Chlorobaculum parvum NCIB 8327: one gene and its partner. Each later gene encodes a partner of the first gene's protein in a complex. Links are inferred from orthologs where the notes say so. Each region holds a gene or a part of one and is shown on either strand. Other genes may lie near its edges.

Region 1 (3,225 bases):
TTGGTTCGGATGGTTCGGAAACCTCCCTCTCGACATTAACATTCAGAAGGAGAATTTCCGTTTCTACTTCCCCATCGGCAGCTCGATTGTACTCTCGATCATCCTGAGCCTGGTCTTCGGCCTCATCACCAAGTTCTTCAGATAATTTCTTTTCATTACAGATTCAGCATCCATGACGCAGCGCATCGCTTCACACTCCCGCAAAACCGCAGAAACCGATATTACGGCCACGGTCAACCTCGACGGCACCGGCACTTCGGCCATAGAAACCGGCGTGGTGTTTCTCGACCACATGCTCACCAGCTTCAGCCGTCACTCGGGCATCGACGTGCAGCTCAGGTGCAGCGGCGACCTCGACGTTGATGACCACCACACGGTGGAAGACGTGGCTCTGGTGCTCGGCAAAGCCATTGAGGAAGCGCTTGGAGACAAAAAAGGCATCGAACGATACGGTTGGGCGATCATTCCGATGGACGAGGCGCTGGCGCGCTGCTCGATCGATCTGGGTGGGCGAAGCTACTGCGTTTTCAAGGCGGAGTTCAGGCGACCGGTCATTCAGGGGCTCTCGACTGAAATGGTGGAACACTTCTTCATCTCGCTCTCCCGAACGATGAACGCCAACCTGCACCTGGCGATCCTTGAAGGTCAGAACACGCATCACCTGATCGAGGCGCTCTTCAAATCGCTCGCCTACGCGATGAAACAGGCAGTCAGAGTCAGCGGCACGAGGATTCCCTCGACCAAGGAGTCGCTATAAAATAGCGCCACGGCGACAAACGAAAAAAGGCGGGAGAACATCCCGCCTTTTGATTTTCAGCCAGTAGCAATCGTTTACTTCGCGAAGGCAACCGAGCGTTTTTCGCGAAGAATGGTCACCTTGATCTGGCCAGGATACTGTGCTTCGGACTCGATCTTGTTGGCGATGTCGTGCGCGAGCACATCGGCCTGCGAGTCGCTGACGTTGTCACCTTCGACAATCACCCGGATCTCGCGACCAGCCTGCAAAGCGTAGGTCTTGATGACGCCGGGGAAGCCTTTGGCGATCTCTTCAAGGCTTTCGAGGCGCTTGACGTTGCCTTCGGCGGTCACGGCTCCACGCGCACCAGGGCGGGAGAGCGAAATAACGTTGGCGGCATCGACCAGATCGGCGATGGGCGACTCTTTACCGACTTCACCATGATGAGCGCCAATCGCATTGAGCACCACCGGCGACTCGTTGAATTTCCTGAGGAACTCCATTCCTGCCAGCGCATGCGGCAGCTCGGTTTCGGGAAGCACAAGACCGATGTCGTGCAACAGGCCGGCACGCTTGGCCTGCTTGGCGTCGAGCTTCAGCTCGGCGGCCATGAGCCCCGCCAGCATAGCGACTTCGCGGCTGTGAAGGAGCAGATTCTGGCCATAAACCGTGTGGAATTTCATCTTGCCGATCAGGGCAACAAGTTCGGCCGGCATGTTGGGAATCTGCAGCGACGAGAGCACCTCTTCGCCGGAAGACATGATGACGTCGTCGATCTCTTTCTTGGCGTCCTGATAGGCCTTCTCGATCGCGACCGGATGGATGATGCCGTCGACGAGCAGCTTCTGCAGGGTCAGCTTGGCCATTTCGCGACGCAGCGGATCGAAGCAAGAAAGAATAACCACTTCCGGAGTATCGTCAACAATGATGTCAACGCCGGTTGCATTCTCAAAGGCCTTGATGTTACGCCCTTCGCGACCGATGATACGACCTTTGAGCTCGTCGCTCTGGATGTGCACCACCGAAAGAGCGTTCTCGGTAGCCTGCTCGAAAGAGATGCGCTGAATGGCCGTCAGCAGAATCTTTTCGGCAGCCCGGTCAGCTTTCTGCGTAGCCTCTTCGTGAATCTGGTGAATGGTTTCGGTCGCCTCTTCCCTGGCCTTCGAAACCATGTTGTCAATCAGCATCTGACGGGCCTCTTCGGCAGTCAGGTTCGAAATGCTTTCGAGGCGCTGGTTCTGTTCGAAGATGATCTTTTCAAGCTCCTCGGAGCGGCCCTGCACCGTTTCAGTCAGGTGTTTCAGCTCGGCTTTCTGCTCCTGAAGTTTCTTTTCAGTTTCACGCACATCCCGCTGCTGGTTGTTCAGCGACGACTCTTTCTGGCGAATCTGCTTCTGCATCTGAGCGAACTTGTTGTTCTTGATCGTCACCTCGCTATCGAACTCGCGCTTGCGCTTTTTCCACTCCTGGTTGACTTCGTTGACCTTCAGATCCTTGTATTCATTGGCCTCTTTCTGGGCCTCCTGAACAACCTGCACGGCACGCTCCTCAGCTTCGAGAACTTTAGTAGTACCGATACGCTCAAGAAAGAACCGGCCGATGTAGAAACCGACCGCAAAAAAGATCACGGATGCCGCAATAATGAGAAACAGATTTATTACGATCCCCATTAAAAAAACCTCCTTTTAACCGGCCAGAGAGGGCCGATCCTTCAAAATTGAACAAAAAAAACCCGCACCCTAAGAGATGTGTAAGATTCAAGAACCCGTAAATCACGGTGGGCGTCTCCTTCAGATTTTTTGCTTCCAATGTGTCGCTTCGAAAAGCGCCAATGCCTGTGGCTTGTCGCCTTTTAGCATCAAGGCCTGCAATCAAAAAGAAGAGTTTGGACTCCCTGTTCTAAAGTGTTAGTTCTTTTACTTACAAAACACCTCTTGTCGTGGTGCGGATATTTCGTCTACTTTCAATGTAACGCTTTAGTGCAAATTCTGCTCGATAAATTCATTCACCCGAGCCATTTTCTGCCTGAGCTGCGACAGCTCTTCTTCAAGTTCATTCTTTTTTTCAGCAAACTGAATCGCTGCCAGTACGGCCAGCTTTTTAGGCTCCAGATCGGGAGCTTTCGCAGCGAAGCGCCTCATGACGCCATCGACATCACCGGCAGCTTTGCCGGTCAGTTCACTGTTCTCTACCCTTAAAGGATAGTTGTCGCCGTAAACATTGACAGTTATCTTTTCCATGGACATCAAAATCCGGCTTTCTCGCCTCTCAGTTCTCTTTCGATCTTCTGCAGAACCAGAACCAGTTTCTGTTTGATCTGGAGCATTCCGGCGTAGGACAAGCCGTCACCAGCCCCGCCCTGCACCTCGGCCGACGGGCCTTCAGTTCCCGGCAGCTTGAATGATCGCAATATGTTCTGAAGACTCGAAACCTCAGCTTTCAATAACTCGTTTTCTTTCCTGCACTCCGTCAACTGCTCGACAAGCCTC
Region 2 (3,264 bases), 170 kb from region 1 along the record:
ACCCAGCCCGACTACCTCTGCTTCGTCGATGACGCCACCTTCGAGCGAGCCACGAAAGCCGTTCCGGGCAAAGCCTACCGGCTCATCATGGCTGTGCGCATCGGTTCGACCAGGCTGATCGACAACTGGCGGTTTGACTATCAGTAATGCACAAAAGCGGGAGCAGCATGAAAGCGCTGCCGATACTGGAAGGCAACAAATTTATAGTATATTATTTGACTTTGTAATTTTTTGAATTGGCTTCGACCGCGACCGGCATCAAGAGCCCTGATTTCCCCAGCGAAATGGCATCGTCCCGAAGGTCCACCGAAGAGGTTCATCACTACTAACCACAACAGATTTACATGTTTATCAAAAAAGAGATCGATCTTGGACAGGGTAAGGTAATCACGATCGAAACCGGTAAAATGGCCAAACAGGCCGACGGCTCGGCAGTCGTCAGGCTCAACGACACCATGGTGCTCGCCACGGTGGTTTCAAGCAAAACACCTCCCCCGCCGAGTCAGGACTTCTTCCCGCTTCAGGTCGAGTACCGCGAGAAATATTCCGCAGCCGGCAAGTTCCCCGGCGGCTTCTTCAAACGCGAAGGCCGTCCTTCCGAAAAAGAGATTCTCTCCGCCCGCCTGATCGACCGCGCCCTGCGCCCGCTCTTCCCTGACGGCTACTATCAGGAGACCCAGATCATCATTTCGGTCATTTCGTCCGACACGATCAACGACGCTGACGTGCTGGGCGGCATCGCCGCTTCGGCAGCCATCATGGTGTCGGACATTCCGTTCGCAAACCCGATGTCGGAAGTTCGCGTCGGTCGCATCAACGGCCAGTTCATCGTCAATCCCGACACCGAAGAGCTGCAGCGCAGCGACCTCGACATCTGCATCGGCGGTACCGAGGACACCATCTGCATGCTCGAAGGCGAGATGAAGGAGATTTCCGAAGCCGAGATGCTCGACGCCATCAAATTCGGTCACGAAGCAATCAAAAAACTTTGCGCCTTCCAGAAGGAGCTTGCTGCCGAGGTCGCCAAACCGAAGCGTGCGTTTGCACCCACCGTCGCTCCTGCCGAGCTGGTCGCCTTCATCGAGGCCAACTGCGCAGCCGAGCTGAAAGCGCTGGCCTACACGCCGCTGGCAAAAGAGGAGCGCTCCGACAGGACCAAGGCGATCTACAAGGAGACCATCGCCAAAACGCTCGAACACTTCAGCTCCATCACCGCCGAAGAGATTGCCGCCAATCCCGAAAAGGCACTCTGCCAGAGCGAGCACATGATCGACGAGTGCATCCACGACGTCGAAAAGAAGGTGATGCGCCACATGATTCTCGACGACAGCAAGCGCCTCGACGGCCGTACGCTCGAACAGGTTCGCCCGATCAGCATCGAGCTGGGCCTGATTCCGAGGGCTCACGGTTCGGCGCTCTTCACCCGCGGCGAAACGCAGGCGCTGGTCACGCTCACCCTCGGCACCAAGAAGGACGCCCAGTCGGTCGATACGCTCACCGACGACAAAGACAAGCGCTTTATGCTGCACTACAACTTCCCGCCCTTCTCGGTCGGTGAAACCGGCAGGGTCGGCGGCACCGGACGGCGTGAAATCGGCCACGGCAACCTCGCCGAACGCGCCATCAAGATGGTGATGCCCGCCGAGCAGGAGTTCCCGTACACCGTACGCCTCGTCTCGGACATTCTCGAATCGAACGGATCGTCGTCGATGGCTTCGGTCTGCGGCGGCACGCTGGCCGCGATGGACGGCGGCATTCCGCTCAAGAAGCCGGTCTCCGGCATCGCGATGGGCCTCATCAAGGAGGGCGACCGCTACGCCGTACTCTCCGACATTCTCGGCAACGAGGATCACCTCGGCGACATGGACTTCAAGGTCTCCGGCACCCGTGACGGCATCACCGCCTGCCAGATGGACATCAAAATCGACGGCCTGGATTACCACATCCTCGAAACCGCCCTCGAACAGGCTCGCAAAGGCCGTCTGCACATTCTCGACGTCATGACCGAAGCCATTCCCGAATCGCGCGAAGATATCGGTAAATATGCGCCACGCCTTACCAGCATCCAGATTCCGGTGGACGCCATCGGCATGGTGATCGGCAAGGGCGGCGAAACCATCCGCAGCATCACCGAAGAGACCGGCGCAGAGATCAACATCGACGACGACGGCACGGTGACCATCGCCTGCTCCAGCCCCGAAGGCACCAAAGCGGCGGTCGAAACCATCAAGACGCTCGTCTCGAAACCGGAGGTCGGCACGATCTACATGGGCAAGGTTCGCGACATCCGCGACGAGCTTGGCGCCTTCGTCGAGTTCCTGCCGAAGACCGACGGCCTGGTGCACATCTCCGAAATCGCGCGCGAGCGCATCGCCAAGGTAAGCGACGTGCTCAAACCCGGCGAACGGGTCAAGGTCAAGCTGATCGACATCCGCAAGGATCCGCGCACCGGCAAGACCAAGTTCGCCCTTTCGATCAAGGCGCTGCTCGACACCGACCAGCCAGCCGAAACGAATGGCGAAGCAAAGCCGGCACGAGACTGAACGCAGCGAAACTGAAACAAAGGCAGTGCGGGGAAATAGCCCTGCACTGCCTTTTTTCATTACCGGCTCGGGATTATCTTCCCTGCAACATTTTCGAACAGATCAGAGACTCATGAAATACGACTTTTCAGCACTTGAGAAAAAGTGGCAAGCCCGCTGGGCAGATGAGCAGACCTTTGCCTCCTCCGCCGACCAGGATAAGCCAAAATATTACGTGCTCGACATGTTCCCCTACCCGAGCGGTTCGGGCCTGCACGTCGGCCACCTCGAAGGCTACACGGCCACCGACATCATGGCGCGTTACAAGCGCTGCCAAGGCCACAACGTGCTGCACCCGATGGGTTGGGACGCCTTCGGCCTGCCCGCCGAGCAGTTCGCCATCAAGACCGGAACCCATCCGCGCCTGACCACCGAAAAGAACGTCGCCAGCTTCCGCGAGACCCTCAAGAGCATGGGCTTCTCCTACGACTGGAGCCGCGAAGTCAACACCACCGATCCGAACTACTTCAAGTGGACGCAGTGGATTTTCCTGAAGCTCTACGAGAAAGGGCTGGCCTACATCTCGGAGGTGGACGTCAACTGGTGCGAGGAGCTGAAGGTGGTGCTGGCAAACGAGGAGGTTGACGAGAAGATTGCCGACGGCTATACCGTCGTGCGCCGCCCGCTGCGCCAGTGGGTGCTGAAGATCACCGCCTACGCCGAGCGGCTGCTGGAGGACTTG

The links.
Region 2: rny (region 1) and CPAR_RS02755 share a complex: the UniProt entries of both Bacillus subtilis proteins name them as parts of the possible RNA degradosome complex. The link is inferred for Chlorobaculum parvum NCIB 8327 from one-to-one orthologs.

Annotation. Positions count from the first base shown.
Region 1 is NC_011027.1:749,991-753,215, reverse strand. What follows is about bases 120-3,023. They hold rny (ribonuclease Y), read right to left. Parts: upstream 2,407-3,023; coding sequence 832-2,406; downstream 120-831. Other genes in these bases: CPAR_RS03585 (hypothetical protein), read right to left, coding at 2,982-3,023; CPAR_RS03590 (cell division protein ZapA), read right to left, coding at 2,713-2,976; hisB (imidazoleglycerol-phosphate dehydratase HisB), read left to right, coding at 173-757; CPAR_RS03605 (DUF2905 domain-containing protein), read left to right, coding at 120-145. Outside these bases: more of CPAR_RS03605, read left to right, coding at 1-119; more of CPAR_RS03585, read right to left, coding at 3,024-3,225. UniProt on the Bacillus subtilis protein: Endoribonuclease that initiates mRNA decay. Initiates the decay of all SAM-dependent riboswitches, such as yitJ riboswitch. Involved in processing of the gapA operon mRNA, it cleaves between cggR and gapA.
Region 2 is NC_011027.1:577,773-581,036, reverse strand. Bases 1-2,943 are described here. They hold CPAR_RS02755 (polyribonucleotide nucleotidyltransferase), read left to right. Parts: upstream 1-344; coding sequence 345-2,543; downstream 2,544-2,943. Other genes in these bases: leuS (leucine--tRNA ligase), read left to right, coding at 2,656-2,943; panC (pantoate--beta-alanine ligase), read left to right, coding at 1-147. Outside these bases: more of leuS, read left to right, coding at 2,944-3,264. UniProt on the Bacillus subtilis protein: Involved in mRNA degradation. Catalyzes the phosphorolysis of single-stranded polyribonucleotides processively in the 3'- to 5'-direction. Necessary for competence development in Bacillus subtilis.